DNA from 3 places in the Mesorhizobium sp. NPDC059025 genome. Region 2 is predicted to be linked to each of the others. Evidence: riboswitches for the same ligand, from Rfam matches in the RefSeq annotation. Region 2 holds a riboswitch; each other region holds the start of a gene.
What was found. A riboswitch is a leader RNA that binds a small molecule or an ion and turns the genes downstream of it on or off. The one in region 2 is predicted to bind cobalamin.

Region 1 (5,766 bases), on a different contig from region 2:
GGGCAATCTGATGCAGGATGCCGAAGAAGATGAAGCTGCTGGGCGTTGCGAAATACGTTACCAGCGAGATCGCAGCGGCCGCCGCCACCACCATGGCGAACCGTTTCCAGAAGCCCGGCCAGCGGATGCGGTCGCCGTGCGCAAGCACCAGCGAGACGCCGACCAGGAAGAGGAAACTCGACGCAATGCAGCGCGCATAGAGCTTCCAGGGTCCGTGCGCCGTCAGTCCGGCGCTTGCATACCCGAAGAACTCAAGGTCCCAGGTGAAATGGTAGCTGGCCATCGCCAGAAGCGCGATGCCGCGCAGGGCATCGATAACGGTAATGCGACGGGAGGGATTTGTCTGCTGTTCGAGGCTCATGCGGCGGGATTCGAAATTGCAACCGCACAATGCCTAGCACGGATACGGCCCAAGCGAGAATGGTTGGCGGCGCTTCTTCCGGTCAACCGCTCGAGCAATGGAATTCTGAAACGTTGACCGGATCGCCGCCGCCGTCTAGCAATGCGATCATGAACGTTGAAATGATCGCATTCGTGGTAGGAAGGCGCATGGGCGGGGTGGTGTAACCATCCGGCGAAAGCACCCATGCGCGGCAAACAGGCTCCTGACGGAGCCTTTTTTATTGCCGTCGGATCGGGTCGGCCATGTCCGATCCGCCAACCTCCACAAAATCAAGGACGCGATCATGACGAAAGATCGTCATTTCCCGGACACGGGTATACCGGGTGCGGGGACTGCGGGCAGCATTTCGAAATCTCGATTTGTCATTCTTGTCCTGCTGTCCGCACTCTCGGTGCTGCCTGTCAACATCATATCGCCGTCGCTGCCCAAGATCGCGATGGAATTTGGTGTGGACTTCGAGCTGATCAGCCTTGCGGTCGCGGGGTATGCGATTGTGACCGCGCTCGTGGAACTGATCTCTGGCGCGATGTTGGATCGATACGGACGCAGACCCGTGGCGCTGGTCTCGCTCTCGATCTTCATTCTGGCTTCTATCGGTTGCGCGCTAGCCCCTGATATTGTTGTTTTCCTCGTGTTCCGCGCAATGCAAGCTTCGATTGCCGCCTGCTTTTGCGTGGCTCTTGTCGCCATCAAAGAAACATCGAATGAATATGAGGGGACGAGCAGGGTGGGCTACGCCGCGATGGCATGGGCCTTGGCGCCGATGCTCGGTCCTACCTTAGGAGGAACGCTGGATGAACTCTTGGGGTGGCGGACGATCTTTGTCGTTCTTGCGGCCTTTGGCGCAATTATTCTCTCTCTGTCGAAACGAGAACTGAGCGAGACACTCTCTCCAGTCAGGCGAAGCGGGGTCTATCTCGGCTCATATGGACGGCTGCTAAGTTCGGTTGTGTTCTGGGCTTACATAGTCGTGATGGCCTCATCGTCCGGGATACTTTACATCTTCCTGGCCGGTGCACCTCTGGTGGTCGGTGGATCGAGTGCGCTGCTCGGCCTTTTCATGGGGATGGTCCCCGCGGGCTTTATCTGCGGCAGTTTTCTGACCGGCCGTTATGGCTTGAGGGTGCCTCGGGCCACATTGCTCATCGCTGCTCGTTTGCTGACCTGTGGCGGGCTCCTGTTTGGCCTGGTTCTGTCCGCGTTCGATATTACGCATCCCTTGGCGTTTTTCGGCCCGTGCATGTTCATCGGCCTTGGCAATGGGTTGACGCTGCCCGCCGCCAATATGGGGGCCATGACAATCCAAAAGGGCATGGCAGGCACCGCAGCGGGACTGGCAGCAGCAATGTCGATCGGTGGTGGGGCGTTGATCGTCGCGGTGGCGGGGCAGTTCCTCGGCGCGTCGGGAACTGTCAATACGCTTTTGAGCTCGATGTTGATCGTCTCTGCGATAGCCTTGGCAGCCGCGGTTGCCGTGGCCTTTGTCGATCCAGGCTCACGAAGAACGCACTGATCGATCCTCACAAGCTTGATGCGGCAGCCTATCGTTGTGCCAGCCGGTGCAAAGTGGTTGGCCGGCTTCGCATTCCGGCGCTAGCGCGTCGGTTTCCTGCTACCGGCCCGGCCATCGGCGACGCAGATTTCCCGTTGCGAGTCGTTAGTTTGGGAATCCATGTCCACGCATGTCCGCCATCCGATCTGGCTACCGGCGGTTCCGCCGGCGGACGCGCGCACCTTTGCTTCGCTTTACGCCATCGAATCTGCCGCGCGAGCCACGGTTGCCTCGGTTATCCCGATCCAGGCCTATGAGATCCTGAGGAACGAGCAGACGGTCTCGATCCTCTATACGATCGTCTCGTTGCTTGGTCTCTCGGTCACGCTGTTCATGCCGATGCTGATCCACCGCTTCGCACGCAGATGGGTCTACACAGCCGGTGCGCTGCTGCTTGCGATCGGTTCGCTGTTCTTCGTCACCCATTCGCTGCCTGGTCAGATCATCGGCATGCTCTGCCGGGTAATGGGCGCGAGTGCGCTGTCGATCACGCTCAACCTCTACATCATGGACCATATCCGCAAGACCGACCTCATGCAGGCTGAGTCCCTGCGCATGGCGTGGTCGATGATCGCCTGGACGAGCGGCCCGACGCTCGGTATCTTCCTCTACACACGCTACGGCATTTATGCTGCGCATGGAGCCGTGGCCGTTTTTGCACTCTGCCTGCTTGCGCTGTTCTGGTACTACCGGCTTGGCGACAATCCGATGATCGTGCCGGGCAAGAGCCGCCCCATCAATCCGTTCGCCAATATCGGGCGCTTCGTCAGCCAGCCACGGTTGCGGCTGGCCTGGCTTATCGCTTTCGGCCGTTCCTGCTACTGGACCACGTTCTTTGTCTACGGCCCGCTGTTCATGGTCATTACCGGCCAGGGTGAACTTGCCGGGGGCTTGCTGGTTTCGGCCGGCAACGCTCTCCTGTTCGCTGCCATTTTCTGGGGCAGGGCAGGCAAGCGTTATGGTGCACGCAACGTGATGACGCTCGCCTTTGCCGGGATGGCGGTGTCGCTGTGGCTTGCCGGCGCCATCGGCGAATTCATCCCGCTCGCCACCGCCGGCCTGCTCCTGGTCGGCGCCTTGTTCACCATCGCACTCGATGCGATCGGCTCCACCGCCTTCATGCGCTCGGTGCGCGCCTACGAGCGGCCGCAGATGGCCGCAGTTTACCGCACCTACCTCGATTTCTCGGAGCTGACACCACCTTTGGTTTATTCGCTGGTGCTGGCTTTCTTCGGCCTGGGATCGGTTTTCGCCACGCTTGGTTGCCTTGCTGCCGTCTGCGCCATTGTTACCTGGAGATATCTGCCGAAATCGATGTAGCGACGACAGCAGGTCACCAATGACGCGGATGCGTCTGGCGATGGCGGAATTTGGTTTGCCGGGCGCCAGAATTCTTTCTATAGTTCCCGCCGTCGTCGGTCCCTTCGGGACCAAGAGGGAATACGGTGGGGAGGGGGAAACCATCCGAAGCCGTGGCTGCCCCCGCAACTGTGAGCGGTAGTCCTCTCCAATGCCACTGAGGCTTGTCTCGGGAAGGTGGAGAAGGGCGCTGATCCGCAAGCCAGGAGACCTGCCGGCGACGGCAATGACGGTAATGCCCTCGGGTGGAGGGCGAAAGGACAGACCATGAATACCGCTTCCGTTTCTCTCGGCGCTTCGACCTCTTCGCAGTCGCGCTTCCTTCAGCTGGCAATGGCTGGCCTGCTCGGCATCTTCGTCATCGGCTTCACCGGCTTCTCGCATATCGAGGCCGTGCACAACGCCGCCCACGACGCACGCCACTCGATGGCGTTCCCCTGCCACTAACTCAGGGGGAACCCACCATGTCTGTTTTTCGCAACGTCGTGTTTGTCGCGGCGATCGCGGGCCTGTTGGCCGGCATCGTTCTCGCCTGCTTGCAGGCCTATGCAACCGTTCCCCTGATCCTGAAGGCGGAAGTCTATGAACAGGCCGCCGGCGGCCATGAACATGCGGCTGCGCCTGCAGCCCCCGCTGCCGATGCCGGGACCAACGCAATGAGTTCGGCTGCGCCAGCGCCCGCGGCTGCTCCGGCCGAGGAAGAGGAAGGTTGGGCACCCGCCGACGGCATCGAGCGGTTCTCGTTCAACGTACTCTCCAATGTCGTAACCGGTATCGGTTTCGCGCTGATCCTTGTCGCCTTCTCGGAATTCGCCGGCGGCATCGGCAACTGGCGCCAGGGTGTGTTCTGGGGGCTTGCCGGTTTTGCCGTCTTTACGCTTGCGCCAGGCCTTGGCCTGCCGCCGGAATTGCCGGCGATGCCTGCTGCCGATTTGCTGCCAAGGCAAGCCTGGTGGATCTCCACCGTCGTCGCCACGGCCATTGGCCTTGCGCTCATCGCCTTCCGCCGATCCTTGCCACTTACCGTGCTCGCGATCTTGCTGATCGTCGCGCCTCACGTCGTTGGCGCGCCGCAGCCGGAGAGCTACGACACGCCGATCCCGGAAGGCCTGCATCACCAGTTCGTGGTGGCGGTTACGCTGACCAACTTGGTGTTCTGGGTTGTGCTGGGTGCGGTCGTCGGCGTTGTGCGCGGCCGCTTTACCGGGCAGGCATCGAGCCTTCGCGACAGCTTTGCCTGATCGCCTGACCTTCATCATCGGCGGTGCGCGCTCCGGCAAGAGCGCGCATGCCGAAAAACTGGTTACGGCGCTGCCGGCGCCCTGGACGTATATCGCGACCGCTCAGGCTTACGACGACGAGATGCGCGAACGCATCGCGCATCATCGTGCTCGTCGAGGCGAAGGCTGGGAAACGGCGGACGCGCCACTCGACCTTGTCGAATTGCTGGTGCGCCTGCCTGCCGGGCGACCGGTACTGCTGGATTGCCTTACGCTCTGGCTGACCAATCATATGCTGGCCGGGCATGATATCGAGGACGAATGCGCCAGGCTGACCGCCACACTGTCGAAACCGCGTGGTCCCTGGTTTGTTGTGTCCAACGAGGTCGGATTTGGCATCGTGCCGGACAATGCGCTGGCGCGTCGCTTCCGAGATGCTGCCGGGCGTCTCAACCAGCAGGTTGCGGCGGTGGCCGACGATGTGGTGCTGACCGTTGCCGGCCTGCCACTCAAGGTGAAATGACATGGTCGAGATCGATGACAGCGAAGCCGAGCGCCATCGCACCAAGATGGCCAAGCGCAAGGCGGTGCAGGACGCAGAGGTGGCGCAAAAGACCATCGAGAAGGGCCTGCTCATCGTCAACACCGGTCCCGGCAAAGGCAAGACCACGGCTGCCTTCGGGCTGGCACTGCGCATGCTGGGCTACGGCCGGCGCGTCGGTGTCGTTCAGTTCATCAAGGGCAGATGGCACACCGGTGAGAAGGATGCTTTCAAGGCGTTCGGCGATCGGCTGGTCTGGTATTCGATGGGCGAAGGCTTCACCTGGGAAACGCAGGACCTGAAGCGGGATGTTGCCGCCGCAGAAGCTGCCTGGATGAAGGTGGAAGAGCTGATGGCCGATCCGTCCATCAGCCTGCTGGTGCTGGACGAACTCAACATCGCACTGCGCTACGACTATCTGGATGTCGATCGTGTCGTGACTGCCCTGAAGGGGCGGCGGGAAGACCTGCATGTTGTCGTTACCGGCCGCAATGCCAAGCCGGCGCTCACGGAAGCCGCCGATCTCGTCACCGAGATGGGGGCGACAAAGCATCATTTTTCCGCCGGCGTGAAAGCGCAGCAGGGAATTGAATTCTAAAGGCCTACCAGAGCGCCAGTGCAATCACGCCAAACAGCGCGACGAGCAGCATGTCGGCGGTCCAGTAAAGTCTCAGCGCCTGGCGGATGTCAG
Region 2 (5,766 bases):
AGTGTGGCGCTATTCCGGAGCGATGGAATGGCCGGTTGCTCAGAACCGCTTGCGCAGGAGGGTGGCAACCACGAACAGGGCGCCGATCGAGCTGGTGATGATGCCGATCGGCAATTCCTGCGGCGGCAGCAGCGTGCGCGCCAGCAGGTCGCTGGCAAGCAGGAGCACCGCACCGAAGACGGCGCAGGCGATGGCCAGTCGCAGATGCAGCGGGCCGGCGAAGCGGCGCGCGACATGCGGGATCATCAATCCGACGAAGCCGATGACGCCGGCAACGGAAACCAGGATCGCCGTCGACAGCGCTGCGGCGAGGAATGTCAGTGTCCGGAAGCGCGTTACCGGAACGCCAAGACTTTCGGCGGTGGTTTCGCCGGCCAGGAAGGCGTCGAGCCAGCGATGATAACGTAGCGCGAAGCAGAGAATGACGGCTGCTCCGGCAATCGCCAGGCCGATATTGCCCCAGCGGGCGAGGCCCAGCCCGCCCATGGTCCAGAACAGCACCGAATGGGCGGCGCGCTGGTCGCCGGCGAAGACCAGATAGTTGGTCAGCGCCGTGAACAGGAAGGACACGGCGAGACCGGCAAGGATCAGCCGCTCCGGCCCTTGGCCGCGGATACGATTGACGAGCAGCAACACGACGAAGGCTGTCAGGATACCGCCGACGAAAGCGGCGATCGGAAGCGTCCACACGCCAAGGCGGTCGCCAAAGACCGTGATGACCGAAACAGCACCCGCCGCGGCACCCGAGGACAGGCCGAACAGGAATGGATCGGCCAGGTCGTTGCGTGTCACCGTCTGCAGAAGTGCGCCGACCACAGCGAGACCGGCGCCGACGCAGACGGCGAGGATCGCGCGCGGCAGCCTGAGGTCGACGATGATCTTCTCCACCGGCGCGGTCACGCGGCCGGCGTCCAGGCCGACGGCACGAGCGAGCGCTGCAATGACATCGCCCAGTGGAATGACGGTCGAGCCATAGGCGATGGATAGCAGCGCCAGCGCGATGACCAGCACCAGACCTGTGCCGATGGCCACGCCGTATGCTCGGCTTGGCACGTTCAGAAGGCCTCCGGGTGCATTGCCTTGGCGATCTTGTCGATGGCCTCGATGTTGGCCGGGCCGGGCGTCAGTTCCGCGTAGCGCAGGGCAACGAAACGCTCGTTCTTGACGGCGTCCGTCTCCTTCATCGCCGGGTGCGTCTTCAGGAAGTTCAGCAGTTTCCGGTAGCCGGCGTCGTCCTGGTAGTCGAGCAACACCAGGAATTCCGGGTTCCGGGTGGCGACGGTTTCCCAATCGGTGTTGCCCCAGTTGGTCGGCAGGTCGTCCATGATGTTCCTGCCGCCGGCCGCTTCGATCATCGCCGTGGGGATCGCGAATTTGCCGGCGGTGAAGGGTTTGTCCTCGCCGGAATCGTAGAGGAATACACGTGTGCCGCCGCGGGCGCCGACCTTGGCGGTGATGCCGGCAAGCCTTTCCTTCCATCCGGCAACCAGCGTGTTGGCCTCGCCTTCCTTGCCGAAGATCTTGCCGAGCTTCTCGACGTCGCCGAACAGCAGATCCATCGAGGCCGCCGGCCGGTTCTTGTCGAGGTGGACGCAGCTTTCGCTGAGCACCAGCGTCTTGATCCCGTGCGGCGCCAGCGTGTCGGGCGTCACGTCGCCGCCGGGCTTCATGCCGTAATACCAGCCGGCAAAGAAGAAGTCCGGCTCCACCGCCAGGAGATTCTCCAGCGTCGGATATTTGGGCGCGAGTTCCGGGATGGAACCCTGCGCCTTCTTGAAGGCGTCATCGACCTTGTACCAGCCGGTGATGCCGGTCAGGCCGACGATCTCGGGTTGGAGACCCAGCGCAAAGGCCATTTCCGACATGTTGAGATCGTTGATCACCGCGCGCTTCGGCGCGGCGTCGAAGGTCAGCGGAATGCCGCAGCTGTCTACAGTGACCGGGAAGGCAAAGGCGGTCGACGAGAGAAGCGTGGCGGCGAGGCAAAAAGCGAGGCGTTTCATGGCGGCTCCGTGGATGGGGCGGTTCATCGGGAAAGGCGTATCGGCACGTCGAAGACCGTCAGCTCGCGATCCTGTTCGTCCGGATGAGGCAGTCTGAGCACGTCGATGCCAAAGACCTCGCGCACCAGTTCTGCAGTCAGGGTCTCGCGCGGCGTGCCGAGCGCGACGAGGCGCGCCTTGCTCATCACGGCGACATGGGTGGCGAAGGGGGCAACCAGCGGCAGATCGTGCAGCACCGTGACGACAGCGATGCCGAGCCTGGCGACGAACTCCAGCAATTCGCCGCGGGCGCGCGGGTCGAGATGGTTTGTCGGCTCGTCAAGGAACAGCACGTGCGGCTGCTGTGCGATCGCCCGCGCCAGCTGCGCGCGCTGGCGCTCGCCACCGGAAAGCGAGCCCATGCGGCGATCGCGCAGGGAGAGCAGGCCGGTACGTTCCAGCGCGTCGATTACGACGTTGCGGTCGTCGCTGCGGCGACGAAGCCCGGCATGCGGGATACGGCCGAGCCCGACATAGTCGTGGACCGCAAGCTGGGCATCCGGCTGATCCGACTGGCCGACCACGGCGATGCGTCGCGCGCGTTCCGCCATCGGCAGTCGGTCGAGCGGTTCGCCATCGAGGCTCACCAGGCCGCTGACAGGTTTGAGCATGCCGCACAGCATGCGCATCAGCGTCGTCTTGCCGGCGCCGTTTGGACCAATGATGGCGAGCCTTTCGCCGGCGCGCATGTCGAGGCAGACGTCCTCGACGAGGGTGATGCCCTTTTCCGGCCGATAGCTAAGGTCGCGCGCCTGCAGGATAACCGCACGCGCGCAAGCACCTTCATCGGCGCGCTGCGGTGCGTCGTCGGGAAAATGCGTCGCGCCATCACGCTGAAAAACGGCAAAACCTTCCAACTGATCCCTCATTGATCAGGTGCGGAAGGATGGCCAGAACGACGGCAGGGCCGCCCTTGTAGCGTCCTCCCGGCACACCCCGTCCGGTCAACTCACTGTGATGGCAGGTCTCCTGGCTCGCGGATCGTTGCGCGGTCCTGCCTTCCCGGCACTTTGGCCAGTGGCGTTCTCGGACTTTGCTACCGCTTACAGTTGCGGGGGCAGCCACGGTCTTGGCCCTTGCGGACGTCACCGTATTCCCTTTTCACCCCGGACCTTTCGATTCGAGGCACCATCGTCGCGGACCCTATTGTGACCGCCGCCGCCTGGCAATGGCGATTCTTGGCTGGGACCTGTGGTAGCGTGCCGCTCCGCCGGCGGAATGTAGCGGGCGCGCCGCGGATGACAGTCACAATTCTGGTGGCGTCCCTTGAACAGGGAAATCAGGGATTTGATGATCATGCCGCCTGTCCGCTCCAGCTCGGAAACGGGTCCGGCAGGTCGCGCCACAGCTGCGGCGCGAAGACGGGCTCGTCCACCAGGCAGGCATCGAGCTCGGCGCGGATGCGGCTTTCGTCCATCGGGTCGCAGCCGATGAAGACCAGTTCCTGGCGGCGGTCGCCCCACATTGGATCGAAATAGGGTTTCATGGCTTCCTGCCATGACGGACTATCGGGCCAGCGGTTGCGGGGAACCGCTGACCACCAGAGCCCGCGCCTGCCGGTTCGCACCAGGACACCGGCCTGGCTCAATTCCCCGACATGATTGGGGCGTGTCGCCAGCCAGAAGAAACCCTTGGCGCGCACCACACCCGGCCACGGCCTGCTGATGAAGGCCTGCAACCTGACGGGATCGAATGGACGGCGCTCGCGGTAGACGAAGGAACGGATGCCGTATTCTTCGGTTTCGGGGATGTGGTCCCTGAAACCGTTCAGCTCCTTGAACCAGAGCGGGTGCTGTTCGGCCTTGTCAAAATCGAAACGGCCGGTATCGAGCACCTTTGCGAGCGGCACGCGGCTGAAATCCGTCTCGACGAGCTCGGCCTGCGGGTTGAGCGAGCGGATGATCTTGCGGGCCAGGTCAAGGTCCTTTGCCGAGGTGTCGGAAACCTTGTTGAGCACGATCACATCGGCAAATTCGATCTGCTCGACCAGAAGATCGACGAGCACACGTTCATCCGAAGCGCCGAGTGCCTCGCCGCGGTCGCGCAGGAAATCCGACGAGGAATAGTCTCGCAGCAGGTTCGCGGCATCGACGACCGTCACCATGGTGTCGAGACGCGAGACGTCGGCAAGGCTGTTGCCCGCTTCGTCGCGGAACTCGAAGGTCGAAGCGACGGGCAGAGGTTCCGAAATGCCGGTCGACTCGATCAGCAGGTAGTCGAACCTGTCTTGTTCGGCGAGCCGCCGCATTTCTGCCAGGAGATCGTCGCGCAAGGTGCAGCAGATGCAGCCATTGGTCATCTCGACCAGCTGTTCGTCGGTCCGAGAGAGATTTGCGCCACCGTCGCGTACCAGCGCGGCGTCGATGTTCACCTCGCTCATGTCGTTGACGATGACGGCAACCCGGCGTCCGTCGCGATTGTGCAGGATGTGATTGAGAAGTGTGGTCTTGCCGGCGCCGAGGAACCCGGAAAGGACGGTTACGGGAAGACGCCTTCGATTGTGCGTGGGCATGACTGCTTTCCAGAAGCTGCGGTGAGGCGGAACCCTGAGGGGGCGCCCGTGGTGAGGAGTGACCAAATTCGTGGGAAGGCCACTGAGGTATTGTTACGTTGTAACATAACAAAGCCGAAAGGCAAGCAGCATGCGTTCGGGTGGAGAAACGGTTCCGTTCAGCAGCGGTTTCGGTCTTGGCTGCCGCATGGGAGCTTCCTCCTGGAAATCCCATGCGGCGAAGAATTCTACGCCGCCACGCGTTGCTGTTTCTGGAACAGCCGGTAGCCGATGGCATGGGCCTCGGCTGGAAGCTGTGCTTGATCCTGCGCTTCCGGGAAGAGCAGCAATTCGGATGTTACAACTTTGGCGCCGCAATAATCGAAGATGCCGTGGTCGATCTGGGTCTTCATGGCGCCGAAATAGCCATGCCTGGCATAGGTGCGCTGGCTGGCCCCGCCGATCGCGACGAGATGCACGTTCAGCCACTGCAGTTTCTTCGTCAGCCTGCCGCCCGGTGGCTCATCATAGGCCCAGCCGTTGGAAAATACGCGATCGATCCAGCCCTTCAGCAGGCCGGGCATCGACCACCAATACACGGGATAGACCAGGACCAGATCATCGGCTCGGTCGATGCGCCCCTGTTCGGCGATGACGTCGGCATCAGGGGTCGCCTGGTGCAGGTTAACGGCGATGTCGCTCTTGCCGAAACGTGGATCGAACCTTTCTGCGGCCAGATCGGCGATTTCGAAACTGTTGCCCGACGCCGCGATGCCTTCGCCGACGCGGCTGGCGATCAGATGGGTGAGCGAATTGGGGTCGGGATGCGCGACGACGACGAGCGCGTGCATGACGAAGCTCCTGGGGGGTGTTGCAGGGAAAGGATCAGGCTTATATACTTTTAGTAAGTTACTTTTGGTATATAGCGATGTCAAGCGACCATTTGAAGGATCCGCCGGCGCGTCCGCGTCGCCAGCGCCTGCTGCGGGAAGAGCGGCATCGCCAGCTTCTCGATATCGCCTGGCGCATTGCGCGGGAGGAAGGCACCGAGGCGCTGACGCTCGGACGGTTGTCGGAACAGGCGGCGGTGACCAAGCCCGTGGTCTACGATCACTTCGCTACGCGCTCGGCTCTGCTGGCGGCGCTCTACCAGGAATTCGATGAGCGCCAGAACCTGGTCATCGATACGGCGCTGGCGGCAAGCGAACCGACGCTCGATGGTCGTGCCTCGGT
Region 3 (5,766 bases), on a different contig from region 2:
AGATTGGGATAGGTGATCGGCCGGTCGATGTCGGTTGTGCGGCCATGTCCCTGGAACTCCAGCGCATAGACCTTGTGGGTCTTGGCCAGCATCGGGATGATCTCGCCCATCGAGGGGATGTTCATGTAGGCGCCGTGCAGGACGACCAGCGGTTCGCCCGCGCCCGATACTTCGTAATACATCTGCATACCGTTGACCTCGACACGATCGCCGGTGGGTTCGGTCCCGGCAAAGGCGGGACTGGCGAGAACAAAGGCAGCGGCAACTAGCAATGCGCGGAACATAGGGGTCTCCGTTGGTTGTCTCATGCGTTTTCGGTAACGCTGACAATAAGACGAAGCAGCGTTTCGCATTCCGACATGGCCAGACAAAATTTCTGTCTGGCGGCTGGCGACCAGCAGCGAGGCAGTGTCACTCTCGTCACGTCTCCGAATCTTCGAATGCCCAACGGCCAACCGAAAGACTGCCCCATGCCGCACGAACCTGCTGCGCAATTTCGAGCTGCAACTCCGGCAGACGTGGCTTTGGTCCGCGACATCGTGCGCGCGGCCTACTCGAAATGGATCCCGGTGATCGGCCGCGAACCGAGTCCGATGAAAGCCGACTATGACGAGGCCCTGCAAAAGCACCAGTTCACGCTGCTCTACCTGGGCATCGAGATCGCCGGCTTGATAGAGACCGTCCAGGAAAACGATCATCTCTGGATCGAGAACGTCTGTGTCTTGCCGGCTCAGCAAGGAAAAGGGCTCGGCAAAGTGCTGCTCCATCATGCCGAAGAAATGGCTCGCCAGGCAGGCCACAACGAAACCCGGCTGCTGACCAACGCCGCGTTCGAAGCCAACATCGCACTCTATGAGCGCCTGGGTTACGTCATCACCGAACGGGAGCCATACATGGAAGGCACCACGGTCTATATGCGCAAGCGTCTCGCACTTCATCTCTGAACCGCCAGCCGTTCGAGCACCCGCATGACACGCGTCTTGATCACCGGCATGTCCGGAACCGGCAAATCGGCCACGATCCGGGAACTGGCTGCACGTGGCCATGCCGCCTACGACCTTGATACGCCGGAGTGGTCACACTGGATCGAAGCCGCTCCTGGCGACACACTGACGCCCGGAGACGGCAAGGATTGGGTGTGGCAGCTCGACAAGGTTCGCGTGCTGCTTTCCCAACCACGTGACGAGGCACTCTTCATCAGCGGCTGTGCCGAGAACATGGACGAGCTTTTCCCGCTGATCGACACGATCATCCTGCTCTCTGTGCCGATCGATACGGTTATGCAACGCGTGTCCGCGCGAGCGCCGGGCAGATACGGTCATGTCGATGAGGAACGACGCAGGATTGGCGAATTGATCGCAATGATCGAACCGCTGCTTCGGGAGTCGGCCGACCACGAGATTGATTCCAGCGCACCGGTCGAAAAGACCGTCGACCGGATCCTTCAGTTGGTCTGGCGACACCCTAGTCCTTAGGTGGAGCAGGTCACGAGCTCGCACAATCTGTATCAGGCCCGCAGGAGAGCGTCCGGATTGATAGCCCCGAGTTCTTCGAAATATTGCCTCAGCGTACTGGGCTCGCGTCCGAGAATGGCGCGCAGAGTCAGGCTGTTTCCGGCAGAGCCGAACGCCGTATAGGATTCAAATACGCGTGCCAGTTGAGCCAGCGCCTCGCCTTCGAAAGGCGGTTTGGCGGCTGCCGCCCATGCCTCGAAGCTGAGTTCCACCGGTTCGATCGCGCGTCCAAGCAAGGCGCCCATCAAGGCGGCGATCTCGATGCGGTTGTGCATCCCATCGGCTGCAAGCTCGAAAGAGCCATAGGCAAGCTGATCGCCTGTCAACGCCTTGGCCACCACTTCAGCGACGTCGCGGTAATCGACACGCGCCAGCCGCGCCGTGTTCGAAAAGGGTTCCGCGAAGACACCATCACGAACCACGGCCTGCCATGCCGGGGCAATGTTCTGGAACAGCGTCGCCGGGTACAGGATTGTGTAGTCCAGATTGGAACGCAGCAGCGCCTCCTCCACCGGCAGTTTGCTGGCATGATTGGCCAGTCCGTTAGCTGGATGGATGACGGACGAAAACACGAACTTGCCAATTCCCGCGCGTTTCGCCGCATCAACCATGGCAATGCCGAGTGCCGGTTCGTCCGCAACAAAGGGCGGGCCGACATGATAGACCCCATGAACCCCCTTGAGCGCGCCGTCGAGACTTTCGGCATCGCGCAGATCGCCATCCACGATTTCCAACGCGCCATTGTCGCGTGCCGCGCGCGCGGCGACCTTGTTGCGCACCAGCGCCCGCACGATGACACCGCGCCGGGCAAGTTCCGCTGCGACATAGCCACCGCTGCGGCCGGAAGCGCCCACCACGAGTACGGTTTTCCTGTTCGGATCAGACATCGGCTTTCCTGACATGTTGGAACCACTTGTCGGAACATCGATCTCTCGACAGCCGATTGGTAGATGGTCAATTCGTGATATGGTCTCTCGAAAATCGGAGAACCATTATGGATCGGTTTGGTGATGTCGAGGCGTTCCTGGCGATCGTCGAACGCGGCAACCTGTCGGCAGCTGCCCGTCATCTCGGCCGTTCTCTCCAGGCGGTCAGCCGTTCACTGGCAGCCCTTGAAGGAAGTGTGGGCGTCGAACTCGTGCACCGCACGACCCACAAGGCACAGCCCACCGAGGCGGGATATGACTTCTACCAGCGGGTGAAACCGGCGCTTCTGGAAATTGTCGAAGCCAGGATACAAGCTGGCAACTGCAGCGCAGAGCCAACCGGACTGCTCAGGATTGGCGGACCGGAACTGCTGGGGCCTAGTTATCTCATCCCCATCGTCGCACGTTTCATGGAAATGCACCCTAAGCTCGAAGTAGAACTCAGCCTGTCGAACCACTTCGTCGACCTGGCCCAGGAAGGGCTCGACCTTGCCATCCGCATTGGCGAACTGGCGGATTCCGACTTGAAGGCGCGCCGGCTCGGCGTCATGCGCCGGGTCGTCTTCGGCGCGCCATCCTATTTCGGCAAACACGGACGGCCACGCCACCCACGCGAACTCACCGAACATCAATGTATCTTCCGCAACACCGATCGTGATGCCGGCGCCTGGCAATTCCAGGAAGGCGGCAAGCCATTGAGCGTGAAAGTTGGCGGACGGCTGCATCTCGACAACGCGGCCGCCAGCCACGCGGCGGTTGCCATTGGCCTCGGCATCGGCCGCGTGCCACTCTGGCAAATCCAGGATCTCGTCGACATCAACACCGTCGAGGTGATTCTGGAGGGCTTCGAACAGCCCGCGATTCCAGTCCACATCGTCTGGCCAGCAGCTCGCCTGCCACTCGCAAAGACACGGCTTTTCATCGACTTCCTGGCAGCCAATCTGCACATTCAAAGTCGGGAACGTGATTGCGTCGTGGCATGATGTCGGCTCGGTGGCCCAACCGCACCATCACGCTTGCGACGCGATCCGCCGTTGCGGCGCGTTGACAGCGCCACCTGCCCAAGCCTAAATCCGGCAAAGACGGTCTCCTCCCTTCACCGGGAGGAGCGAAGAGGGAATGCGGTGCGAGGCAAAGCTTCAAGTCCGCGGCTGTCCCCGCAACTGTGAGCGACGAGCCAAGGCCGATAGCCACTGGGATTTCCCGGGAAGGCGGCACCGAGGCAGCGACCCGCAAGCCAGGAGACCTGCCGTCAAACCAAGAATCCCAACGCCTGGCGGGTGTCCCGGGCAAGGAGCCTGATTTGGATCGCAGCGATAGTTTCTCGGCCGGGACGACGAGTGTGACGGCGGATGTCGAAACCGCCCCCGTCACCATCATCGTCTGCTCGTCCTGTCGGGACGAGAGCGGTTCGGATGCCCATCCTCGTGCCGGCACGATGCTGGCCGAAGCCACGAGGACTGCCGCCCTGGGCAACCAGACCATTCAAGTGCGCTCGGTCGAATGCCTGGGTAACTGCAAGCGCCGCCTCTCGGCAGCACTGCTGCGCAACGATTGCTGGAGCTACGTCTTCGGCGACCTGACGGTTGAATCAGGTTCCGACCTCGTGACTGGCGCAGAGCTTTTCGCAACGTCGCAGGATGGCCTCATCCCATGGCGTGGCCGTCCCGATTCCCTCAAGCGCGGCCTCGTCGCGCGTATCCCTCCCCTCGCTGTGTTGAAGGACCAGATATGACCGCTTCCGTTTCCCGCGTGCCTTGCACCGTCGTCACCGGCTTCCTCGGCGCCGGCAAAACGACGCTGATCCGCAACATCCTCGAGAACGCAAAGGGCAAGCGGCTGGCCCTCATCGTCAACGAATTCGGTGACGTCGGCGTCGACGGCGAGATCCTCAAGGGCTGCGGCGTTGAAAGCTGCCCGGAGGAGAACATCGTCGAACTCGCCAATGGCTGCATCTGCTGCACGGTCGCCGACGATTTCGTACCGGCGCTCGACCAGATCCTGGCGCGCACGCCGAAAGTCGACCACATCCTGATCGAGACGTCCGGCCTCGCGCTGCCGAAGCCACTGGTGCAGGCCTTCCAGTGGCCGACTGTGAAAAACCGCGTGACCGTCGACGGCGTTGTCGCCGTGGTCGACGGCCCGGCTCTGGCTGAAGGTCGCGTCGCCTCGGACATGGACGCGCTCGCCGCGCAGCGTGCCGCCGACGATTCACTCGACCACGACGATCCGGTCGAGGAGGTGTTTGAAGATCAGGTCGCCTGCGCCGACCTGATCATCCTCTCCAAGAACGACCTGCTGGATGCGGCCGGTGCTGCCCGCGCCAATGCCGTTCTCAGCGAGCATGTTGGCCGCGCGGTCAAGGTGGTGCCGACCGCACAGGGCAAGGTCGATCCGTCCGTGTTGCTCGGTCTCGGTCTTGCCGTCGAGGACGATATCGAAAACCGCAAGAGCCACCATGACGGCATGGGCGACCATGAGCATGACGACTTCGACACCTTCGTCGTCGAGATTCCTGCAGTTGCCAACCCGGATGATCTCGCTCGCCGTGTCGCGGAAGCCGCGGACAAGGAGAATGTGCTGCGCGTGAAGGGGTTCGTCGAAGTCGATGCCAAGCCGATGCGGCTCCTGCTGCAGGCGGTTGGACCGCGTGTGAACCACTACTATGATCGCGCCTGGACGGCAGACGACGACCGTCGCTCGCGGCTGGTGGTGATTGGCCTCAAGGGTCTCGACCGCCCGGCCATCGAGAAGATCCTGGTGGGATAAACCTTGCATATCCTGACCACCACCTCCGCCTCGCTCGACGATATCGCCGAGCCGGTAGACCTGCGCCAGCAGCCGGCGGAGATGGTGGCGCTGTCTTTCACCGACAGCGATCTGGCCGGATTGGCGTCCGGCTGGCAGGCGGATGTCGCCGCCCTGCCCTCGATGCGGCTGGCGGCATTGCGCGACCTTCGCCACCCGATGTCCGTCGATCTGTGGATCGACAGCGTTGCGCAGCACGCCAAGGTGATCCTGGTGCGTATCCTGGGCGGCTACGACTGGTGGCGCTACGGCTGCGACCAGCTTGCGGCAACAGCCCGCGCCAGGGGCATCAAGCTGGCGCTGCTGCCCGGCGAATCCCACGACGAGGATCCGCGCCTCACCGAAGCTTCCACCCTGCCCGCGGACGAACTGGAAGCCCTGCTTGCCTATTTCCGCCAGGGTGGACCGGCCAACATGTCTGCGCTGGTCAGCCGACTGGCTGGGCTTTGCGGCCACGATCGCGCTGTTCTCCCGCCTGTCGAACTGCCCAAGGCAGGTTTCTATCAACCCGGCGTTGG

Region 1: another riboswitch for cobalamin. It lies ahead of ACFWYE_RS00690 (CbtB-domain containing protein); the one in region 2 lies ahead of ACFWYE_RS24655 (ABC transporter ATP-binding protein).
Region 3: another riboswitch for cobalamin. It lies ahead of ACFWYE_RS00450 (DUF1636 family protein); the one in region 2 lies ahead of ACFWYE_RS24655 (ABC transporter ATP-binding protein).

What each region holds. Positions count from the first base shown of each region.
Region 1 is NZ_JBHYIM010000001.1:150,069-155,834, forward strand. It holds gene ACFWYE_RS00675 (DUF1624 domain-containing protein) at 1-361, opposite strand, end outside; gene ACFWYE_RS00680 (MFS transporter) at 687-1,916, shown strand; gene ACFWYE_RS00685 (MFS transporter) at 2,076-3,275, shown strand; cobalamin riboswitch at 3,355-3,548, shown strand; gene ACFWYE_RS00690 (CbtB-domain containing protein) at 3,582-3,761, shown strand; gene ACFWYE_RS00695 (CbtA family protein) at 3,779-4,555, shown strand; gene cobU (bifunctional adenosylcobinamide kinase/adenosylcobinamide-phosphate guanylyltransferase) at 4,548-5,057, shown strand; gene cobO (cob(I)yrinic acid a,c-diamide adenosyltransferase) at 5,059-5,673, shown strand; gene cbiB (adenosylcobinamide-phosphate synthase CbiB) at 5,678-5,766, opposite strand, start outside.
Region 2 is NZ_JBHYIM010000012.1:140,140-145,905, reverse strand. It holds gene ACFWYE_RS24665 (FecCD family ABC transporter permease) at 40-1,053, opposite strand; gene ACFWYE_RS24660 (ABC transporter substrate-binding protein) at 1,056-2,003, opposite strand; gene ACFWYE_RS24655 (ABC transporter ATP-binding protein) at 2,027-2,899, opposite strand; cobalamin riboswitch at 2,984-3,190, opposite strand; gene zigA (zinc metallochaperone GTPase ZigA) at 3,337-4,554, opposite strand; gene ACFWYE_RS24645 (NAD(P)H-dependent oxidoreductase) at 4,782-5,384, opposite strand; gene ACFWYE_RS24640 (TetR/AcrR family transcriptional regulator) at 5,462-5,766, shown strand, end outside.
Region 3 is NZ_JBHYIM010000001.1:99,791-105,556, reverse strand. It holds gene ACFWYE_RS00475 (alpha/beta fold hydrolase) at 1-284, opposite strand, end outside; gene ACFWYE_RS00470 (GNAT family N-acetyltransferase) at 471-944, shown strand; gene ACFWYE_RS00465 (shikimate kinase) at 969-1,475, shown strand; gene ACFWYE_RS00460 (NmrA family NAD(P)-binding protein) at 1,508-2,401, opposite strand; gene ACFWYE_RS00455 (LysR family transcriptional regulator) at 2,509-3,423, shown strand; cobalamin riboswitch at 3,507-3,709, shown strand; gene ACFWYE_RS00450 (DUF1636 family protein) at 3,744-4,175, shown strand; gene cobW (cobalamin biosynthesis protein CobW) at 4,172-5,209, shown strand; gene cobN (cobaltochelatase subunit CobN) at 5,213-5,766, shown strand, end outside.